DNA from 4 places in the Desulfovibrio sp. genome. Region 3 is predicted to be linked to each of the others. Evidence: predicted binding sites of a transcription regulator. Region 3 holds the regulator's gene; each other region holds the start of a gene.
The links. The regulator sigma-54, encoded in region 3, starts transcription at its own class of promoters, with help from an activator protein. The targets are predictions, from matches to a motif close to CTGGCACGGNNNNTGCTT.

Region 1 (5,682 bases), on a different contig from region 3:
AACGCTCGAAGTGCAGAGCCAACCGGGGCAAGGGGCGTGTTTTACGGTGCGGCTGCCCCTTGCGGCGCGGCATGACGCAGACGGTTCAGGAGCAGAGGCATGACTACGGAACGATTCCGGCTTTCGGAACACCCCCCCGCACAGGCAAACCCCGGCGAAGTCCGGCACGGCCACGGGCTTGACGCCGCGCAGCGTGCTGGCGGCGGTGGCCGGTTGCTGATCATTGACGATGAGCGCATGGCCCGCGCCAACCTTGCGCGCGCTCTGGAGCGCGGCGGGCATGAATCGGCTCAGGCAGGCAGCGGCGAAGAAGGCCTGAAACTGCTGGCCGAGCAGGATTTTGACGTGGTCATCACCGATATCGCCATGGCGGGCATGAACGGCATGGAAGTGCTCAAGGCGGTACGCTCCAGCAAGCCGGATGTGGAAGTCATCATGGTCACGGGCTACCCCATGATTGAAAGCGCCGTGGAGGCCATGCGGCTGGGGGCTTTTCATTATCTGGCCAAGCCGTACTCGCTGGAAGAAGCGCGCATGCTGGTGGCGCGGGCGCTGGAAAAGCGCCGCCTGCGTCAGCAGGTCGCCCAGATGCGCGCCCAGCTTGAGGCAAGCGGCTCCGTGCCGGAAATGGTGGGCATATCGCCAGCTATGTGCGGTCTGCGGCAGGCGCTCATGCGTCTGGCCCCCACAGATGTGGCCGTGCTGCTGCAAGGTGAAACAGGTACGGGCAAGGAGCTGGCTGCCCGCACCATGCATGCCCAGAGCCAGCGGGCGAGGCGGCGTTTTTTGGCGATCAACTGCGGCGCGCTCTCGCCGGAACTGCTCGAAAGCGAGCTTTTCGGGCATGAACAGGGGGCATTTTCCGGCGCGGTGCGGCGCAAGGAAGGTCTGTTTGAGGCCGCAAGCGGCGGTACGCTGTTTCTGGATGAGATGGGTGAAATGCCGCCGGGCATGCAGGTCAAGCTGCTGCGTGTTTTGCAGGAGCAGAACCTTCGCCGCGTGGGTGGCACCGTGGACATACCCGTGGACGTACGCATTATCGCCGCCACCAACCGCAACCTCAAGGAAGAGGTGGAGGCCGGGCGCTTCCGGCGCGACCTGTACTACCGCGTGGCCGTGGTCACGCAGGAATTGCCTCCCCTGCGCAGCAGGGCAGAGGACATCCCCCTGCTGGCCCGATATTTTCTTGCGCGGCTGGCGGAACAGGGCGGGGCCGTGCCGCTGGATATTGAAGATGACGCACTTGATGCCCTGCGGCAGTATCCCTTCCCCGGCAACGTGCGCGAACTTGCCAATATTCTCGAGCGGGCGGCGGTGTTTTGCCCGCCGGGCGGCAGCATAGGGCTGGCGCATTTGCCCCCGGAAGTTTCCGAGGTTGCAGCCCGCCTGTCCGTCCGCAATCCCGGTTCTTCTACCGCCGCCGTCCGACAGGAGGATGCCGCCGCCGTTACCCCGGTTTGCCCCCAGGCAACACCACCATGTGCATCGGTGCCAGCCGCGCCAGCACCGGACGCATCGACACCGCTTGTTCCGCTGGCAGAGATGGAAAAACAGCACATTTTGCACGCCCTTGAGCTGGCTGGCGACAACCGCACGCTGGCCGCGGACATGTTGGGCATCAGCCGCTCATCCCTGTGGCGGAAGCTGCGGGAGTACGGCGTATAAGGTACACCCGCCCCATCCTTGGGGCATGCGTGCGCATTGCTGCTTCCAGCCGGACTTTAACCGCAAGAACAGCCCGTGCCGTCAAACCACTTTTGCCCCAGCAAGGCATCGGCATTGCGGTCTGCTGGCTGGCGCACCGTCACCAACATGAGGCCTGATTCCAGCTCTTCCTTTTCCATTTCAAGCCCCGTCACCAGCGCAAAGCTGGGCAGCCAGCGCGGTTCGTGATCGCATTTGATCTGCAACTGCTCAAAGGGCGTGGTTTCAACAAATACCAAAATGGATTCTCTGGCTGTGAACAGAGGATCGGTGAGCTTGGCCTCGCACATATCCAGAAAAAAGCGCCTCGGTGCTATTTCTCGCGGTCTGCTGGTGGGCAGCATGCCGCACTGTGGGCGGGTCGCCTGCTGCACCGCCGCCAACACGCCCTTGCGCACGCCTTCCAGAGCTTCTGCCTCAAATCTGTCCATCATACAGATGTAAAATCCCATCTTGTCCAGAACGCCGTATGGCGCGCCGTGGTCTTCAGCCCCCACCACAATGCGGCAGTCCCCCAGGTTGGCGGCAAGCGTTTGCATCTGCTCGCGCAGTTCGCTCAGACCAGCGCCTTGGGTCAGGCTGAAGCTGTGCCTCTTGTCTTCGCTCCAGTCGTGTTCGTTCCGCACGTAAACCGCCACTGCGCTGGCCGCCGTGGGCGCAGCCAATGCGCCCAGATCATCATGAAAAACCGCAATCCGCGAGCCATCGAGTAAACCTTGCATACGCTCTCCGTCTGTTGTGGCAGGGCCTCGAAGCAGTCCGGCCTTTCGTGGGGGCGTGTGCAATATCCATGCGCTTGAAAATAGTTATTCGTAATATGTTTAAATAATAACACTATTATTGTGTGTGCCCGTGTGCGCGCTATGTCTGCCCTCACTGTTGGGCAGGTACGTTCCACCTGCGTACAGAGTTATGACTCGATAACAAAGCGGGAGTGATTGCTGATTGTATATAAAGTTAAATAAATTAGTGTATTACAAATTTTATATATTGTTCATGGTCACGTAAATATTTGAAAGTGTGATTTAGTAACATAATGAAATTACATATATATTTGTTAAATGTACCAATCTGTCCAAAAAAGCGGTGCTTTGTACGCTTGCGTACGCATGTTGCAAAGCGTGATTAAGCATAGTTTTCATAACTATTTGTTTTAAAATGTTAAATTTAAAATCTTCCACAATAGCACAGCCGATGCACAAGAGGGGCATACACGGTGCCAGAGACGCCTTGTCCCTGGTCAAAACAGCCGGAAGACGGCGGGAGAATGCGTTATGCCTCGCAAGATAGCCATTTACGGAAAGGGCGGCATCGGCAAGTCCACCACAACCCAGAACACGGCTGCGGCCATGGCCCATTTTCACGGGAAGAAAATTTTCATCCATGGCTGCGACCCCAAGGCCGACTCCACCCGCCTGATTCTGGGCGGCAAGCCGCAGGAATCACTCATGGACACCCTGCGCGCTGTGGGTGCGGAAAAGGTGACCCTGGACAAGGTGGTCAAGAAGGGTTTTCACGAGATCCTCTGCGTGGAATCTGGCGGGCCCGAACCGGGCGTGGGCTGTGCTGGCCGAGGCGTTATCACGGCCATCGACCTGATGGAAAATCAGGGCGCGTACACTGACGATCTTGATTTCGTGTTCTTTGACGTGCTCGGCGACGTGGTGTGCGGCGGTTTTGCCATGCCCATCCGCGACGGCAAGGCGCAGGAGGTCTATATCGTGGCTTCTGGCGAAATGATGGCCATCTACGCCGCAAACAACATCTGCAAGGGCCTGCTCAAGTACGCCAAGCAGAGCGGCGTGCGCCTTGGCGGCATCATCTGCAATAGCCGCAACGTGGATCGCGAAAGGGAATTTCTTGAAGAATTCACCGCCTCCATCGGCACGCAGATGATTCACTTTGTACCCCGCGACAACATCGTGCAAAAGGCCGAATTCAACAAAAAAACCGTGACCGAATACGACGACAGCCAGAATCAGGCCAAGGAATACAGCGAGCTGGCAGAAAAGATCATCAATAACCAGAATTTCGTCATTCCCCAGCCGCTGTCGATGGATCAGTTGGAGGCGATGGTCGTAAAATACGGCATTTCCGACTAGGCCGCGTGGGCATTCGCACCTTTTCGTTCCCTGCTGCGTCTGGCTCGCCTTTTATTCCGGTCGAGTACCGTAGCGTTGCTGTCTTTATCCGTAGCTTCCGTTGTCGCAACGGCTAAAGCGAGAGGACACTCCCTGCATAAAAGCCTCGCCATCCTTGCAGGAAAGCAAAAATGCATCGAATGCTCAATGCGGCCTAAGGCAGAAACGGACATTTTCCTTGCCAGTGAACAAAAGACGCTTTTGGCAGGTTGGAATGCCCACCACGGCCTAAAGCCTGAAACGGATAAAAAGACGCTTTTGGCAATGTGTGAGTGCCAGCGCGGCTAACGGCCTGAATCCCAGTGAATCTAGAGTGACAGTTGCAACAACTTTAAAGGAGCCGCCAATGAAAATGGTACGAGCCATCGTTCGTCCAGAGAGCACCGAAAACGTGGTGGAAGGGCTTGCCGCATCGGGTTTTGTGGCCCTGACAAAAATTCAGGCCTTTGGGCGCGGCAAACAGAAAGGGCTGGACAGCGGCAGCGTCCACTACGACGAGCTGCCCAAGAATCTGCTCATGATGGTGGTGGAGGACGAGCACGTGGATCAGGTGCTCCAACTTGTGCAGAGCTATGCCAACACGGGTAATTTTGGCGACGGCAAGGTCTTTGTGTCACCGGTGGAGCGGGTGCTGACCATCCGCACCGGGCAGGAAGGCATCTAGCGCAACCGCAGTTGCTTTTGTGCCCCGCCAAGGGCGCTTTCACACAGTATTGAGGCAATACAGTTCAGGAGCTCGCCATGAAGGAGATTATCGCCATCATCCGTCCCAACAAGGTGACGGCCACAAAAAAAGCCCTGGACCGCATGGGTTTTCCGGGCATGAGCGTCATTCCCGTATTCGGGCGGGGCAAGCAGAAGGGCATCGCCGAAGAAGTTTCCGTGGAGATAAGCCCCATTGTGCGCGGCATGGGGAGCTACAAAGGCATGATGTACGTCCCCAAACGGCTGCTCTCCATTGTGGTTCCCGCCAACATGCTGGACAGGGTCGTGAATACCATCATCAAGATCAACCAGACGGGCGGCATCGGCGATGGCAAGATCATTGTATGCCCGGTTGAACAGGCCCTGCGGGTGCGTACCGGCGAAATGGGCACGGCGGCCATACTCTAGAGCATGTAACACATGAAATGCTCGCTTACGGCAGGCAAAGCCTGCGCGCATTTCGCGGCAAGGATTTTCAGAAAAATCCGTGCAGAGCAGTTACTTCATTTCATTCGTAAACGGCTCTAGGCCGCGTATAGGATACTGATATGCCATACCATCTTTTCAAATGCAGCGAATGCATCCCCGAGCGGGAAAAGCACGCAGTGGTCAAGGGCGAAAGCGATGACCTCTCCACCTGCCTGCCACTTGGATACCTGAACACGATCCCAGGCAGTATTTCCGAGCGTGGCTGCGCCTTTTGCGGGGCCAAGCATGTGATCGGCACGCCCATGAAGGACGTGATCCACCTGAGCCACGGCCCCGTGGGCTGTACCTATGATACATGGCAGACCAAGCGCTACATCAGCGACGACGGCAACTTCCAGCTCAAGTACACCTTCGCCTCGGACATGAAGGAAAAGCACGTGGTCTTTGGCGCGGAAGACCAGTTGCGCAACAGCATCAAGGAGGCCTTCAAGGCTTTTCCGCACATCAAGCGCATGACCATTTACCAGACCTGCGCCTCGGCCCTCATCGGCGATGATATTAACGCCCTGGCTCAGGAGATCATGGAAGAAATGCCCGATGTTGACATTTTTGTGTGCAATTCGCCCGGTTTTGCCGGTCCCAGCCAGTCCGGCGGGCACCACAAGATCAACATAGCCTGGATCAACCAGAAGGTGGGCACGGT
Region 2 (5,682 bases), 170 kb from region 3:
GGGGAAAATCCTCGCAGACTCGTGCAAAATTGCGCAAAATCAGCATATTATCTACACCTGTATGCTTTTTGTGCTGCACTGGATCAAGGCTCTTTATATCAAAAATCAGCTTGTTCAGGTGCTTGCAGGCCTCATGCAGATGCTCGTAGGGATAGCAGCCGCAGGTTTCGATGGTGGTATTGATGTGGTGCTTGCGGGCCTCACGCAGCAGGGCATTGGCAAATTCGTGCTGCATAAGGGCTTCGCCGCCGGAGAGGGTCATGCCGCCGCCGGAGCGGTGATAAAACACGCCGTCCTCTTCAACTTTATCGAGCACCTGTCGCACAGACATGGTTTCGCCGTATACGCTCTGCGCGCCCGAGGGACAGGCCCGCACACAGGCAAAGCATTCGCTGCACTTGCTGCGGTCGTGTACAATCAGGCCATCCACAAGGCTGAGCGCGCCCGACGTACAGGCATTGAGACAGCGCCCGCAGACCTGGGCAGTAAGACAGCGCGAGGGATTGAAGGCATGCTCGGGATGAAGATTCTGCGACTCGGGGTTGCTGCACCAACGGCAACGCAGAGGGCAACCCTTGAGGAAAACCAGGGTGCGGATACCTTCGCCATCGTGCACGCTGAACTTCTGTATATTAAAAACAACACCTTGTACTTGTGCGTCAGTCATGGGGTCATCCTTGGTGTGCGGCCAGCCCTGGCGCGCCGTTGGAGGAAATTCAAAGGGGGAAGGGATTGCTCCCCTCCCCCCGGAGCGTTGGCAAGGTCAACGCGGTCAGAAATCAGGAGCAGATGGCGGGCTTGCGCTCTGTTAAACGGCTGATTTCCGCGCTTTAAATTTGCGGGAGGGGCATACCCCCGCCCCTGACGGTCTGTTTGTTTGAGGGTTTTGGAGAGTATCGCTGCGAGGGGCCGTTGGTATCCGGCAAGAAACTTGACGCAGTCCGGCAAAAGCCCCTCGCGACGATATTTTAGAACTGGGCGTGTTCGGTACGGTCGATGATGTCGTTCTGCAAGTCGCGGGAAAGATCGCAGAAGTACGCGCTGTACCCTGCAATACGCACCAGCAGGCTGCGGTAGTTGTCGGGTTCTTTCTGGGCGTTGAGCAGGGTCTGCCTGTTCACGATGTTGAACTGCAGGTGCCACAGCTTGAGGTCGCACCAGGTGCGGATAAGGTTCACGATCTTCTCGGTGCCTTCATCGCCGGAAACGCACTTGGGCGACAGCTTGATGTTCAGCAGGCGGGAAGCGCGGTTGGTCATGCCATAGTTCTTGGAATGGTAGTTGGAGAGCAGAACCGCAGTGGGGCCGTTCTTGTCCGCGCCGTGCGAAGCGGAAGAACCATCGGAAAGCGCAGTCCAGGCATGGCGGCCATTGGGTGTGGCGGAAACTACCTTGCCGAAGGGCACATGCGAGGTGATGGGCACGTAGCGCACGTCCACATGCACGCCGCGATCGCGGGAGCTCTTTTCGGCTTCCACCTGGGTCACGCGGTCAACGTCCTTGGCAATGCTATCCACATAGGGATCGTTGTTGCCGTAGCAGGGGGCGTTGCGCAGCATTTCGCGCACGGGTTCGGCACCCTTGAAGTCGGCCTTGCAGGCTTCCACCACTTCTTTCATGCTCAGGCGCTTTTCTTCAAACACCAGCTTTTTGATGGCGGCAAGGGAGTCAACCACGGTGCCGTAGCCCAGGAATTCAAAGTAGGAGTAATCCACACCGCCGGGGATCTTTTCGCAGTGCAGGTCCATGAGGTTTTCCATGCACAGGTTGTGCAGCACGGAAGAAAGCGGCGCGGCAAAGTGCTGCGGGCGCAGCTTGTCCACCACATGCTGCTGCTGGAAGGCCTTGCGCAGCAGGTTGAGGTGCTGGGCCTTGTAAGCTTCGTAAAAGTCTTCCCAGTTCTTGAAAGAAGTCGCTTCGCCCGTTTCAAGGCCCACAACCTCATCGCCGTAGTGCTGCATGCGGCCATTGTACATGGTCATTTCAAGGGCGGTGGCAAAGTTCACGTACACGCAACCGGAGGTGTAGGTATCGCGGTTGGGCATGCGCGTTTCTGTGCAGCCCGAAACGGCGTAGTCCAGAGCTTCATTGACCGGGCAACCCTTGATGGTGTTGAGGAACACCACTTCTTCATCGTTGATGAGTTTGGGGAAGCCGGAGCCGTCCTTGATGGTCAGGGCCACTTCGCGCAGGAAGCGTTCGGGCGAACGGGAGTGGATGCGCGCGGCAAGGTCGGGGTAGTTGAGCGGAAATTCGCGCTTGGATTCAAGGAACAGGTAGGTCAGGTCATTGGTGGCGTCTTCGCCTTCGGGGGTCTGGCCGCCGATGGTCACGGCTTCCCAGTGGGCGTAGCCTTCCTGAAATTCAACGCCCGTGGGGTTGATGTACAGGTCGATGAACTGGGCCATGTCCACCCACATGCATTCGAGCAGTTCCTTGGCTTCTTCGCGGGTGATGATGCCTTCTTCAATGTCTTTTTTGTACAGGGGGTACAGGTACTGGTCCATGCGGCCATTGGAGATGATGGCGCTGGCCTTCTGTTCAATACGCGAGAACATCTGCACAAACCACTGGCACTGCATGGCTTCGCGGAAGCTGCGGGCAGGATGTGCGGGCACGTGATCGCAGGTTTTGGCGATCTGGAGCAGCTCGGCCTTGCGCTTGGGGTCGCCTTCCTTGGCGGCAAGTTCGCGGGCCAGATCGGCGTGGCGCTTGGCCCAGATCATGATGGAGTCGCACACAAGGATCATGGCTTCGAGGAAGGGCTTTTTGTCCCACAGATCAACGGAGTTGGTCAGATCAAGGGTGGCAAGCTTTTCGCGGGCTTCTTTCTGGATGTCGAGGAAGCCGCGCTTGATGACCTTTTCGTAGTCCGGCACCCACTGAAGGGCCGAACGGTAGGACGAGGTTTCGCTCACCACGAACTTGGACTTGAGGCCGCGTTCGTCCACATAGGTGACGTTGCGGATTTCGGCGGGCAGAGTCTTGTTGAGGTGTTCATGGTAGGTCTTGCCTTCCCAGTAGGGAGCAATCTCTTCCATAACAACCTTGATGTCTTCCTGCGAGATCTGGAAGGGGCTCTTGTCGCGGTGCTCCAGGTCGGCCAGCACTTCGCGGTAAAAGTCGCCGTCGATTTCAGGATACAGGATGCCGTAACGGCCAAACTTGCCCACGCGGCCAGCAATGAGCTGGTTGGGGGTAATGTAGACGGTGATTTTTTCGGCCACGTTTTTCAGAGCCTTGGCCCAGCGCAGGGTCAGCAGTTCGCCTTCGGTTTCGCGCATGGATTCGGTGAAATACTTGGCGCGCTCAACGTCCACGTGGGGAAGGCTGAACTGGTTCTGTTCCAGAATGCCGTAAACGCGCTCGCGGCCTTTACGGTCAACGCTTTTATTGACAACGCGCTCTTCCTGGGGGGACATGCAGCAACCGCACTGACTCATGATGAAACTCCTGAATGGTGATTATGTTCAAGCGAGATGCTTGTGATATTCATCTCAATGACCACCCATGAGCATCATCCGTGCCATTTCAATTAACTATCTGCAATATTTACATTTTTTTAAATTAATTCCAAAATTCCATAATCATCCGGCTATTCCCATTGTTGTAAATTTGCAACATTTTTTTCATAATACATTAAAATAACATCATAATTTTAAAAAGTGTTTTTTTGCAACAGTGCAAAAAAACACTTTTTCACAATCTCACCCTTTTGCCATCGCTCATGCTGCCCATATCGCCAGAACACCGGAGACATGCATATCCTCCTCCCCAGGCAAGAACCGTAACTGCGTGGTTACTTATGCGAGCTGCCAATGACTTAAACCACACTTTCGATATTAATATTTGCAGATTAAATTAACTTATATTTACGCAACCAATTTGACTCATAAATTTTTTCACTTCAATATCCTGTTTATTATAAGATAATTATTTCAAAAAGTTGAGAAGCTTGATATCAAATATAGTTTATTGTAGCGTATAAATTGAGAAGTCATCATCGTATTTATTTCAAGGGAATCTGATATGCTCAAGAAGTACTATACAAAATCAACGGACAGAAACAAATTTGATAAAACATTCTCTCGAGCAGAGTTAAAATTACTCTCTCTCGTTGTTATTTCCATAATAATAACTGCGGCATTGATAACTTCAATTTTCTATTATTACAGAAACCTCGATTTAAAACTCATAACAACCATGATGTCAGACGCCATTTTCTCTCTCTTGCTTGACCGCATACCGCCAGAAAACTTCACTGCAATTTATGATGGCAAAGATATGGACTCGCACCTTTACAATAATGTACAGCAAGAGCTTGACGATGTTCGTAAAATAACCGCCGTCAGGTATCTCTACACGGCAAAGCGCGATTCTGAAGGCAAGGCCATATATGTTGTTGATGGCCTGTCACGGGATTCAGAAGATTTTCGTGCCTGCGGTTCGCCCATAGAAGTCGAAATTCTCCCCGCTGTGAACAAATGTCTGGATGGAGATGTTTTTCATGGAACAGAAATCCTTAAGACATCGTGGGGCATGATTATTCCGTCTTGCGAACCGATCAAGAGCAACGGGGTCACGGTTGGCACCCTTGTTATTGAATTTGACGGAGAATATTTTGCTGAAAATACCGCAAGCTCCCAGCGGTATTACATCATTGCCTCCATTTGCGTTGCCATTGGCGTTGGCTTTGTGGCCATTGTGCTGATTCGCAGTTTTTCCATTCCGCTCTATCAATGGCTCGCATATACAGACTTGCTCACAGGCGCAATGAACCGCAATGCCTTTGAACTGGCCACCCACAAGCTACGGGGCACAGAGCAGCAAAAAAACATAACTGTGGTGTCGTGCGACCTGAACAAACTTAAAGCCATCAACGACCAGTTTGGTCACTCGGCGGGCGATGAGCACATCAGGGCCCTTGCCCAGCTCCTTATGAAAAATTTCAGGACTCAGGGCTCAACATACCGCATTGGCGGTGATGAATTTGTTACATTGCTGTTCAACGCCAGCCTGGACGCAACAGAAAAAAAGGTTGCTGAAATTTGCGTGGAGGCACGACAAGTTACCTTTGGAGACTTCTGCCTGTGCTTTTCGTACGGGATTGCGCAGTTTGACCCGGAACAGGATGGCAGCATTGCCGACACCATTTCGCGGGCAGACGTTAAAATGTACCATTACAAATGCGCAAAAAGAGAAGCTGAGACTGCCAAAACCATAATCTGAGACCCCAAGCGCCTGCACATCCGCAAAAAAAATCAGACGGTCTGCCCTGCCCCGTAATTACATTCGGGAGCAGCGCGGGCCGCCTGACGCTGGCGAGAGTAGCCGCTGTTTTTACAGCATTTCGATAAACGCTTCTATGCGAACCTTGAGCTGCTCCGTATCCGTTTCAGAGTAGTCTGTTTCGATTTGCAGGAAGGGCAACTGCAAGGACTCCTGCACAAATTTTTTGAGGGAGGACGATTCCACCGCGTAGGTTTGGCAACCCTGCCAGGTCAGATCAACCACAGCATCCACCGCGAAATCTGCCGCCAGTTCCTTGATGGCTTCATACCGGCGCGGATTGGGCGACATGACGGCACAGGGCACGTCCAGATAGCGGCGGGCCATCTCGGTCAGCGGGTCGCCCTGCTCGTCCATCATCACGCGGGTTTTCTTGTAGCCGGAGCAGTTATC
Region 3 (5,682 bases):
TACAAATCATCAAGCATTATTGAAATTGAAATTTTTTATTCTACCACCACGACTTAGTACAAAGGCAAAAAGGGCACATGAAGATCATCTTCATGTGCCCTTAAATATGGTGCGCCCGACAGGAATCGAACCTGTGGCCTACAACTTAGGAGGTTGTCGCTCTATCCAACTGAGCTACGAGCGCAATCCGAATTTTGTAGTAATTCTTTAGGGTCATGTCAAGCTAGGCGTCTACGGTTCCACAGGCAGCAAGCATCTTGTACATGGCTGGCACTTTTGCCGCGCGTGGCATGGGTAAGAATCCAAGTTACGCTGGCGGGGGAAAAGGCCAGGTGCCGATAATTGCCGGACTCCCCGCAACTATGGCCTGCAACAGGCAGTCTACAACTTAGGAGGTTGTCGCTCTCCCGGTAGGCGCAAGGGGGGCCGCGTAACTCAAGACGAATGCGCGGCCAAGCCGAACCGCAGCAGTTTCTCCACCCGCCCACTACCCTGTTGCCGCCACTTCTCAGTTGCGCCGCTTCTAGTTGCCACCCCAAATGAGCAGGGCCAGCGCGCCCAGCGTACCCACAAGCACGGCATAGGCCTGCCGTGTGCGCAGCGACAGCACCGCTCCAAGCAGGGCCGCCACATACAGGGCCGACCACGTCACCGCCCGCAGGGCCGGTATGGCATGATGTGCCGAAAGCACCGCCAGCAGCATATAAATCAGCCCAAAGCACACAATATACAGCGCCGACTGCCACAAAACACGGCACAGCCCGGCCCGCAGAATAACGCGGCCCGGCGATACTCCCCCGCTGCCGCTCCCCCACGCCACCACAGCGTCCACCATCGGGTTGAGGCTGATGCGCTGGCGCTGTTCACACCAGCTCGCCGTGTAGGCCGCCATCATTGCAAGTATGAGCGGCAACAGCGCCATGCCGGGCTGATCCAGCCCAAACTGCCTGCACAGGGGAAACACCAACAGAAAGCTCAGGCTGCCATAAGGCGGCACCACGCTGCCAAGTTCCAGAGCGTCAAGCCAGAGCAGTTCGATGATTATGCCAAGGGGGAGAGCCAGCGACCAGTCGCCGGTAAAAAAGCCCGCGAACAGGGCAAGACAGATGGGGCGGTCTACAAGGCCAACGATGCAGGTTGAACGTGCAGCGCCAGCCAGGGCAAAAAAAAAGCGTAGGGAGCCCCAGCAGCGAATACATCAGAAAAGTTGATCATTGGGGCCTCGAACAGTCTCTGTGGGAACGCAGCGAAAATCAAGCTGCACAAGATGATCCTGTATAACGTGCAGGTCTTCCCTGTCCTGTGCGGAAAGGGCCACATGGGGCAGCACCTGTAGCTTGTCCGGCGCGTAATGCAGGTTGCCCATGTTGAGCACCTGCATGAGGATGCCCGCGTCACAGGCGCGCCGCGCATCCTGACAATTGGCAAACAGCACAAAACAGTCATCACCGCAGGAATTGAGCGTGGCCGCCAGTTCCTTCACGTTGATGAAGTGTGTCATCACGCGCTGCGGCACTGCCAGTTCAATTATCTGCTGCCGCATTATGTCGTCCGCAAGTTCGTCGTTGGCTACCACCAGATGTCGCGCCCCTGTGTAGGGTAACCAGGCTTCGATGACCTGGCCGTGAACCAGGCGATTGTCCACGCGAAACCACATACTAGCTATCGGCTTTGTCACGGGCTTTGTTGCGCAGCATGCTGCCCGCAACCACAATACCTTTTGCGCCTGCCTCGCCAGCGATGCGGGCCACTTCCTCAAGCTCCTTGTCGCGCGAGGTAAACACCTTGAGCAGCATGGGCAGGTTCACGCCGGTAACAACCTCAACTTTATGGGTTGCCAGCAGCGAAAGCGCAAGATTGGTGGGCGTGCCGCCAAACATATCCGTAAGAATAATGACGCCCGCGCCCTTGTCGAGCCGCTGGGTTGCGTCCGTAAGGCGGCGAACGGTTTCGGAAACCTCGTGCGCCACGTCAACACTGATGGAGCTGCAATCGCTCTGCTGCCCGAGTATGAATTCGGCGGTGCGCAGCATGGCCGAACCATAGTCGGCATGCGAAACCAGAATGATTCCAACCTGAGTCTTCTTGTTTTCGTCCGTCATGACAACCTCACGCAACAGAACGTGCCAGCTTTTTTAGCCAAGTTCAAGGTGCCGATGCTCCAGAAAAGCCGGATAATCAGCCTGCCGCAGCGCCTGTAAAATTTCTTCGGCCATTGCCACCGAGCGGTGGCGGCCGCCGGTACAGCCCACGGCCACGGTTATGCGGTAGCGGCCTTCGGCCTCCATGAGCGGCAGCATAAAAAACAGCAGATCAACCAGCTTGTCGCGATATTCGCGGGCATGGGGCGAATTGAACACATAGTCGGCAACGGGTTTGTCCTTGCCGCTCATGGGCCGCAGCTCTTCCACAAAATAGGGGTTTGCCAGAAAGCGCAGGTCAAAAACCAGATCAGCCTCGCGCGGCACGCCGTATTTGAAACCGAAAGAAATCACGTTGACCCTGATGGCCCGCAGCTTGCCCTTGTTGCCGCTCCAGCGCTTCTGGATGGCGCGCCGCAGGTCGTGGATAGAAAAACGCGAAGTGTCGATGACCAGATCAGCCATTTCGCGCAGGGGGCGCAGACTGCTGCGCTCTGCCAGAAGCGCCGCCTCAAGGCCCATGCCCTCGCGCTCCAGCGGATGCGGGCGGCGGGTCGAGGCATAGCGGCGAATGAGTTCCTGATTGTTGGCCTCAAGAAAAAGCAGCATGGGGCGGATGTTTTTGCCCGCGAGCATGCTCAGGCAGTCGTTGATGTCTTCCACAAAATTGCTCTGGCGCAGATCCATGCCGAGGGCGATGCCCTTGAAGTGGCTCATGGAGGGGCGCGACATCATGTCCACCATTTCCATGACAAGGCTCACCGGCAGCCCATCGACCACAAAGTGACCCATGTCTTCAAAAACCTTGAGCGCCGTGCTTTTGCCAGCGCCGGAAAGGCCCGTGACAATGCACACCTGCACATCCACGCCGGGAACGGGCGCGTCAGCATCAGGCTGTGCGGCAAGGGTGGAATCTGTGGCGGGTATCTGCGCGGAATCCTTCATGACATTCGCCTCTTCGGGGTCAGATCGCCGTTTGCAGCCGGGGTTATGCGCCACAGGCTTCTGACGGACGTTGCCAAATCCGCGCCGCGCTCAAGCCGGGTAAGGGCCATTGCGCGGCAAACGGCAGGGGGGGGTGCGCCTGAACGGGGGCGAGCTGTTGCCAGCCCGCCCCCCCATTATGAATGATTACAACACGGGGTCAATGAGGGCATAGCCGCTCACCTTGGTGCGGTATACCACATTGATGCGGTTGTTTTCTGCGTTAAAGAACACCAGAAACTCGCTGCCGATGGAATCAAGCTGCATGAGCGCTTCATCCAGATGCAGGGGCTTGGTGGCGAGGCGGTCGGTGCCGTCAGCGGGCTGCTGCACGTCGGCTTCGGCATCGAGGTTGTAGGTAAACACGTCCACATCCGTATTACGGGCATGCCGCCGCTGGGCCTTTACCCGGGCCACCTGGCGCTTGATCTGCGATTCAACCTTGTCTGTCACAAGGTCAATGGCTGCATACATGTCTGAGGTCTGTTCCGTGGCGTTGATGTGCAGGCCTTCGCCTGTAACGGTCACTTCGCAGCGATGGCGGAACTTATCGACTGTCAGCACAACGGCAACTTCAAGGCCAGAGGCCTTGCCAAAAAACCGTCCCAGCTTTTCCATGCGGCGACGGGCATACTTCTTCAGATGTTCGGAGGCTTCAAAATTCTTGAAAGCAAATGAGATGTTCATAAGTTCCTCCTAAGTATTGAGCCACTCGACGGGGAATCAGAAATGCTCCTTGCGCCTTGACGAAGATGGAATATCAAGCGCCGTGCGGTATTTTGCCACCGTGCGCCGCGCAATATTGACCTTGAGACGCTCCTTGAGCATTTCGCCGATACGCTCATCGCTGAGGGGGGATCGGGTATCTTCCTCAGAGATGAATTTCTTGATCAGAGCCTTGACGCTTTCTGAGCCTACCTGACTTCCGTCATCGAGTTCAAGGCCGCTGTTAAAGAAAAACTTCAATTCAAAGATGCCGTGGGGCGTTGCCACATACTTGTTGGTGGTAATGCGGCTCACCGTTGATTCGTGCATGCTGATATCGTCAGCAATATCCTTGAGAATGAGCGGCGCGAGCTTGGTCACGCCGTCTTCAAAAAATGGCTGCTGATGGCGCACAATGCTTTCCATAACCTTGTAAAGCGTGCGCTGGCGCTGATACAGGCTCTTGATAAGCCATGAGGCGGAACGGATCTTTTCGGAGCAGTAGTCCTTTTCCTTATCCGAACTGCCAATATTCATCTGGCTCATGGCCGAAAGCTGCAACTGGGGCAGGCCGTCATCATTGAGCAAAATCACAAATTCGTCGCCCATCTTGTACACAAATACATCGGGGCTTACGTAAGTTGGCTCGCCGCCGCCAAAACTTGCGCCGGGCAATGGGTCAAGGCTCTGAATGATATCCAGATACTCCTTGAGCTCTTCCATATCGAGCTTGAACTTGCGCAGCAGGGGCTTGTAGCGCTTGGCCTCGAGGTCTTCAAGGTGCGATTCTACCAGCTCCACGAGGATGGGGTCGCGGGCGTAGTTGAGGCTTTTGATCTGCACCATCAGGCATTCGCGCGCATCACGCGCGGCAACGCCGATGGGGTCAAAAAGCTGCACCCTTTCAAGCACGGGCAACACGGCCTCGGGCGCAACCTGGGCCATTTCTGCCACTTCTTCAATGCTGGCTTGCAGATACCCGGCGGAGGAGAGATTGCCGATGATGACCTCGCCAATCCCCTTCTGCTCTTCTGTCAGCGAAGAAAGGCGCAACTGCCAGAACAGATGCCCTTCTAGGGTGGGCTTGGCCGCATAGCGGGCTTCAAGGGGCGAAATTTCTTCGGCAAGTTCAAATTCGCGTGACTGCGAAAGGCGGGGTGTGCTGGCAAACTCGCCGAGGTAGTCTTCCCAGTCGGCGTCCTTGGCCAGTTCCCTGTCGTACACTTCCTCCTTGGGCGCTTCGCGGCTGTCGTCGTGCTGCTCCTGGGAGGCATCGTCCGTAAGTGAAGATTCTTCGAGAAAGGGGTTTTCAAGCAGCTCCTGCTGCACAGTTTCCAGAAGTTCCACGCGTGAGAGTTGCAACAGCTTGATTGCCTGCTGCAATTGCGGGGTCATTACCAGTTGCTGTGACAGCTTAAGTTGCTGCCGTAGTTCCAGTGCCATGTGTACTCTTTTGCCTTAACTAGCCATAGGACTATAGAATTATCTGTTTACAAGTACTGTGCCACATCTGCAAAAATTATGCAATAGCTAACAGTTGCAAGATCAGGTTCGCGGCATCCCTATCCTGAGGCACGGGCTGCCCGCGTCAAAAACCCAGATTTGGCGCAGTTTTTGCGCCGCTGAAAATAAACTGCGCACCAAAAAAGGGGAAGGCAATGCCCTCCCCTTTTTGCGCGATTTTGCGATACCCAAGCGTGGTGAAAACCAATAAGCCTCGCTGCGTTAACGCCGCGAATTACACCTTGGCGAACTTTTTCGCCGCTCCGATAAATTCGCGGAACAGCGGATGCGCGTTCATGGGCCGGGATTTGAATTCGGGGTGGAACTGGCAGCCAAGGAACCAGGGGTG
Region 4 (5,682 bases), on a different contig from region 3:
ATTGCCATACACGCCGCGCGCACCTATCTGCCGCATGAGGTACATGCCGAAGCCGTAGCCCCCCAGGGCGAAGAACGCGCCGTGCCCAAGGCTGAGCACGCCCATAAAACCCCAGACCAGATCAACGGAAAGAGCCAGCAGGGAGTATGTCAGGTATTTGCCCAACAGGGTGACCATGTAGCCCGGCACGTGCAGGGCGCTGCCCGCTGGCAGCAGGCTGCCTGCAACCACAGCCAGCGACAGCAGGGCGGTGATAGCCAGAAAGTTGCGGGTAGGCGCGTTGAGCAGTCTTTCGCGTTCAAAGATGTCGGTCGCCATTTACGCCTCCACCGCACGGCCCTTTTGCGGGAACAAGCCGCGCGGGCGCTTCTGGATGAACAGGATAAGGCAGACCAGAATGATGATCTTGGAGAGCATGGCCCCACTGGCAGGCTCCAGAAACTTGTTGGCAATGCCCAGGGCCAGTCCGCCCGTGAGCGTGCCCCAGAGGTTGCCCACGCCGCCAAACACCACCACCATGAAGGAATCCACAATGTAGGTCTGGCCCAGATTGGGGCCAACGTTGGAAACCTGGCTCAGGGCCACGCCAGCCATGCCAGCCACGCCGGAGCCAAGGCCGAATGTCAGCGCGTCCACGCGCGAGGCGCGTACGCCCATGCAGCGGGCAATGGCCCTGTTTTGCGATACGGCGCGCACTTCAAGCCCCAGCCGGGTGCGGTGCATGGCAACATGGATGAGGGCAAACACGCCGAGGCAGAACAGGATGATATACACGCGGTTGCAGGTCAGGCTGAAATGCTGGGTTATCTGCCACACGCCGCTCATGAATTCCGGGTTCTGCACGGCGCGGTTGAGGGGCGAAAACACGGTACGCACGGCCTGTTGCAGTACAAGGCTGATGCCGAATGTTGCCAGCAATGTTTCCAGCGGGCGGCCATAGAGAAAGCGGATTACAGTTTTTTCAAGCAGCACGCCTGTGCCGCCGCTCACCAGAAAGGCGGCGGGCACAGCCAGAATGAGAGCAAGGCCGGGCTGGCCCGGCAAGAGCTGCTGCATGCCCCAGGCCGTATAGGCCCCAAGCATGATCAGCTCGCCGTGAGCCATATTGATGACGCCCATGACGCCAAAGGTGATGGCAAGACCAATGGCGGCCAGTACAAGAATGGATCCAAGGCTCGTGCCAAAAAAGAGCATTTCAAAAAACTGCGCCCACTGGGCGGAAACGCGCTGGGAATACAGGGCATCGTCCGCCGCCTTGGCCACAGCCGTATCAGGTGAGGCGGCAAGGGTGCGCAGGGCGTTGAGCGCTGCCGGGCTGCCGTTGCTGTTCAGGGCTTTGACGGCGGCAAGCTGGTCTGAGCGCACGGCGGCAGGGTCTGCCGCCACGTACAGGGCAAGGGCCGCGCCCAGATTGGCGCGCACGGTATCGTCCTTTTCTCCTGCCAGCAGTTTGTTCAAAGCCTCTGCCTTGAGGGGCGGGGTGGCGCTGTCCATGAGGGCCGCCGAGGCCTGACGGCGCTTGGCCGCGTCTGTGGAGGTAAGGGCCTGAGCGTTGAGGATATCCGTAATGCGCTGGCGCTGGCGGTTGCTTGTGCCCACCTTGCGCAGGGCATCGGCACTCTGAGCCGCGCCAAGTTCGCCCCTGGCGTCAAGGGGCCGCGCCTGACCTGCATCGTCGCTCACAAAGAGCGTTCCTGCGGCGGCATCGGCCAGCAGGGTATTGCGCAGCAGGGCTTCCAGCAGCTTTTCGCGCAGTGGCGCGGCAAGGCTGCTGTCATCCTTTTCCAGCGCGGCAATGGCCGCATCCCTGTCTGCTACCTTGGGGCTCACCAGAGCCTTGAGCAGATCGGCTGGAATAATGGATGGCGAAGTTTGCACCGGGGACGCGGAAGGAGTCGAAACCGCGCCCCCGGCATTCCCGTCCGGTTCCGGTCCGGACGCCAGCACTGCGGGAGGCAGGCTGAAAATTATGAGGCAGCAGAGCAAGAGCGCCGTGCGCATGGGAATATCCTTTAGTCTGGTCTGCCGGGTCTGCGCTGGGCTGACCCGGGCCGACATGCCGTGGGGGGATTGCGGGGGCCGCTGGGGCCCCCGCAGCAGATTCATACGGTTGCGCGGGCTATTTGGAAGCGCCGCCGCATTTCTTGGTCTTGGTGTTGTAGTTGCCGCAGTTGATGGGGTCGGTCCAGTCGCCGATCAGATCCTTGGATTCGGGCAGGTAGTGCGACCACGCTTCGCCGGGAACCACGGAGGGAGTTTCCCAGACCACCTGGAACTGGCCGTCGGCCTGGATCTCGCCGATGAGCACGGGCTTGGTGATGTGGTGGTTGGGCAGAACCTTGGCTATGCCGCCGGTGAGGTTGGGGGTTTCAAGGCCCACAATGGCCTTCAGAACCTTGTTCACATCGGTGCTCTGGGCCTTTTCAACAGCCTTCACCCACAGGTTGAAGCCGATGTAGTGAGCTTCCATGGGGTCGTTGGTCACGCGCTTGGGGTTCTTGGTGAAGTCGTGCCATTTTTTGATGAAGGCCTTGTTGGCGGGATTGTCCACGCTCATGAAGTAGTTCCAGGCGGCCAGATGGCCCACCAGCGGCTTGGTGTCTATGCCGGAGAGTTCTTCTTCACCCACGGAGAAAGCCATGACGGGAATGTCGGCGGCAGTGATGCCCTGGTTGGCAAGTTCCTTGTAGAAAGGCACGTTGGCATCGCCGTTGAGGGTGGAAACCACGGCGGTCTTTTTGCCCGCATTGCCGAACTTTTTGATTTCAGCAACGATGGACTGCCAGTCGGAATGACCGAAGGGCGTGTAGTTGATAAGGATATCTTCCTTCTTCACGCCCTTGGAGATCAGGTAGGCTTCGATGATCTTGTTGGCGGTGCGGGGGAACACGTAGTCCGTACCGGCCAGCACCCAGCGCTTAACGCCGAGGTCGTTCATCAGGTAATCCACAGCGGGGATGGCCTGCTGGTTCGGGGCCGCGCCGGTGTAGATGACGTTGCGCGATGATTCTTCGCCTTCGTACTGCACGGGGTAGAAGAGGAGGCCGTTGAGTTCTTCAAACACGGGCAAGACGGACTTGCGCGAAACCGAAGTCCAACATCCGAAAACAGCGGCGACCTTGTCCTTGCTCAGCAGCTCGCGGGCTTTTTCTGCAAAGAGGGGCCAGTTGGAGGCAGGGTCTACCACCACTGGTTCCAGTTTTTTGCCCAGCAGGCCGCCTTTTTTGTTCTGCTCTTCAATGAGCATGAGCATGACGTCTTTCAGCGTTGTTTCGCTGATGGCCATGGTGCCGGAGAGCGAATGCAGAATACCCACCTTGATGGTGTCTTCTGCGGCCTTTGCGTTCAGTGAACCGCACAGGGTGACGAGCATGAGAGCCAACGCCGCCAACGTTTTCTTGAACATGTGGAGCCTCCTTGGAACTGTCTGTATGTCTGTACGTGACGCGGCGCACCCCCATGGTTGCCGCGCTGCTTGCTACAGCACATAGGTAAGCAAGAGGTGTTCCAAGGCGATATTTTATATAACTATTTGAAATATTTATATTTTATTTATAGTCATGTCCATTTGTTGATACAATTTTGTATTTTTGAGGAAATGTAGGACATTATTGTTTCATTTTTAGCTGGTGAGCAAGTGCACGCCCGTGCGCAGTCCGGGTTTTCCACACGCCAGATCCAAATTTAGCAGAAAAGTTATTTTACTTTCGGGGGCTATATGGTATGCTTTAATTGAGTAATAATCAGAGTGGTATTTCGTGCGGACAAGGCAAGGATAAACATCCTGTAACCAGCGGAAATAAAAGTATGTTTTACATGAATCTTTGAATATCTTCAAAAACCTCACGGTGTGCGGTTGCTGAAGCTTTCTACAGACTCATGCGCTGGCAGGGAATACCTTGTCCGGATGATGCATGATGTGTTGATGATGGCGATATATAATTCGTCTGATCAATAGAAAGCCCTGTTCCGCACGGAACAGGGCTTTTGCGTTGCTGCGTTGGTATAACAAAATGGAGCGTGTATGTCTGAGCAGTATGAAGGTTGGTGTTCTCAGCGTATGGATGCCTTTATGGAAGAGCACTCGGAGTTTGCGGATGTCGTGCAGCGTTGCCGGGATTTGCTCGCATTGCAGAAAAAAACAGGAGAACAATTGTCATTTTCGGGCGGGCAGGAATTTGTCTGGACAGAAGATGACTTCCTCAGTGGAGTTCCGCTTGTAACAAAGATTAATCCTGTGTTTTTCAGGGAGCCACTCCGTCAGTCGGCAGCCATAATGTCCATTGGTCTGGCAGAGATATTTCCTTCGCTGCGGAGCAGTATTGCCCGATTGGAGCCGTATTTGAAGGATGATGAGGGATGCGACAAGTGCCTTGCCGTGGTGATTCATGGCGATGCGGAGGCGCTTGCCGTTGCGGCGCTTGCTGCGGGTGTGGAGCAGAATTTTTTGCTGTTCTACGTGCGCGCAGTCTATAGCCCCTGCGTGGTGGCAATGCGTCCACGGCTCGCGCAGCATCCCTCTGTGGTGTTGTGGCGCAAACGCTATTGCCCGGTATGTGGTTCTGATCCTGATCTGGAAACTCTTGAGCTGCATGCAAACGAGGCGGATTTTGTGGTGAGCAAGAGCGGTCAGGCGTGGCTGCATTGCCCCCAGTGCGGTTTGCGTTGGCGCTTTTCGCGGGCGGTTTGCCCCTCCTGTGGCACGCAGGAAAATGACAAGCTCACGCGTTATGCCCTTTCTGAAAAGCCGCAGGAATTCATCTATGCCTGCGACGCCTGCAACCATTACCTGCCGTGCATGGACATTGCCGAGGCCACAGATTCTGATGTCTTTTCAAATCTGGATTGCGCGCCGCTGACACTGGTGCACCTTGACGCCATGGCGCAGGCCAGGGGTTACGAGCCATTGTCGCCCGGTGCAGGGGCCATCTTCAGGCTTATTGGTCAGTAAGTGCACTGCCGTTGCGACAAGAGCTTGCAGCAGAAAGTTTTTTGCGCCCTGAACAGGGAGAAATCCATGCGCCCTACCGTTCGTATACATTTGTGGCTTGAGGAAGAAGACGCCATGGTTTTTGGCTATGGCCGCGTGATGCTGCTGGACAAGGTTGAAGAATGCGGGTCGTTGCGCAAGGCCGCGACCAGCCTTGGGATGTCGTATCAGGCGGCCTGGAAAAAAATACGTGCAACAGAAAACGCGCTTGGTGTTGAGCTTGTGCGCCGCCCCCAGTGCAAGAGCGATGGCATGTCGCTTACCCCTGAGGGTTTGATGATGCGCAATTCTTTCAAACACTGGTATAGTGCTGTGGAAAGTTGCGCACTGGCACAGGCGGAGCAGATATTCCCCTGGCATTTGCGATGTTTTACAACAAATAAGCAATTATAAATAAAAAATTGATTGCAATTTTTTGATAATACTTTTTTAAAATGCTTTATTCTTTTTATAGTACATACAAATTCAGGTGTTCTAAATATAGAATATTGACAAATTTGATTGTCTGAACGCTATTATGCGTGAGTGCTTAGACGCAATAGTATGCCCTGGCGAGGCAGCGTTTATCATTCTCAACATATGCGGAGGCAATCATGCAGGTATCTCGTCGTGGTTTTCTCAAAATATCCGCAGTCGGAATTTCCGGCTTGGCTGCGGTGCAGCTGGGTATAGATCTCACGCCGATCAAAGCT

Region 1: nifH (nitrogenase iron protein) is a predicted target of sigma-54. The motif match lies at 2,887-2,904, and genes of this name have one in related genera.
Region 2: QZ383_RS01620 (glycyl radical protein) is a predicted target of sigma-54. The motif match lies at 3,513-3,530, and genes of this name have one in related genera.
Region 4: urtA (urea ABC transporter substrate-binding protein) is a predicted target of sigma-54. The motif match lies at 3,494-3,511, and genes of this name have one in related genera.

Annotation. Positions count from the first base shown of each region.
Region 1 covers NZ_JAHZCJ010000002.1:327,601-333,282, reverse strand. Annotated here, with positions in the region: gene QZ383_RS04585 (ATP-binding protein) at 1-103, shown strand, start outside; gene QZ383_RS04580 (sigma-54 dependent transcriptional regulator) at 100-1,665, shown strand; gene QZ383_RS04575 (Fe-only nitrogenase accessory AnfO family protein) at 1,722-2,426, opposite strand; gene nifH (nitrogenase iron protein) at 2,979-3,806, shown strand; gene QZ383_RS04565 (P-II family nitrogen regulator) at 4,192-4,509, shown strand; gene QZ383_RS04560 (P-II family nitrogen regulator) at 4,587-4,958, shown strand; gene anfD (nitrogenase iron-iron protein, alpha chain) at 5,099-5,682, shown strand, end outside.
Region 2 covers NZ_JAHZCJ010000001.1:363,651-369,332, reverse strand. Annotated here, with positions in the region: gene QZ383_RS01625 (glycyl-radical enzyme activating protein) at 1-667, opposite strand, end outside; gene QZ383_RS01620 (glycyl radical protein) at 969-3,443, opposite strand; gene QZ383_RS01615 (GGDEF domain-containing protein) at 4,030-5,229, shown strand; gene QZ383_RS01610 (double-cubane-cluster-containing anaerobic reductase) at 5,341-5,682, opposite strand, start outside.
Region 3 covers NZ_JAHZCJ010000001.1:531,921-537,602, reverse strand. Annotated here, with positions in the region: tRNA gene QZ383_RS02295 (tRNA-Arg) at 108-184, opposite strand; gene QZ383_RS02290 (hypothetical protein) at 524-1,000, opposite strand; gene QZ383_RS02285 (PTS sugar transporter subunit IIB) at 1,199-1,657, opposite strand; gene QZ383_RS02280 (PTS sugar transporter subunit IIA) at 1,659-2,102, opposite strand; gene rapZ (RNase adapter RapZ) at 2,136-3,086, opposite strand; gene raiA (ribosome-associated translation inhibitor RaiA) at 3,273-3,812, opposite strand; gene rpoN (RNA polymerase factor sigma-54) at 3,849-5,273, opposite strand; gene QZ383_RS02260 (CTP synthase) at 5,569-5,682, opposite strand, start outside.
Region 4 covers NZ_JAHZCJ010000002.1:397,758-403,439, reverse strand. Annotated here, with positions in the region: gene urtC (urea ABC transporter permease subunit UrtC) at 1-318, opposite strand, end outside; gene urtB (urea ABC transporter permease subunit UrtB) at 319-2,001, opposite strand; gene urtA (urea ABC transporter substrate-binding protein) at 2,120-3,373, opposite strand; gene QZ383_RS04875 (formate dehydrogenase accessory protein FdhE) at 4,025-4,951, shown strand; gene QZ383_RS04870 (LysR family transcriptional regulator) at 5,018-5,383, shown strand; gene fdnG (formate dehydrogenase-N subunit alpha) at 5,584-5,682, shown strand, end outside.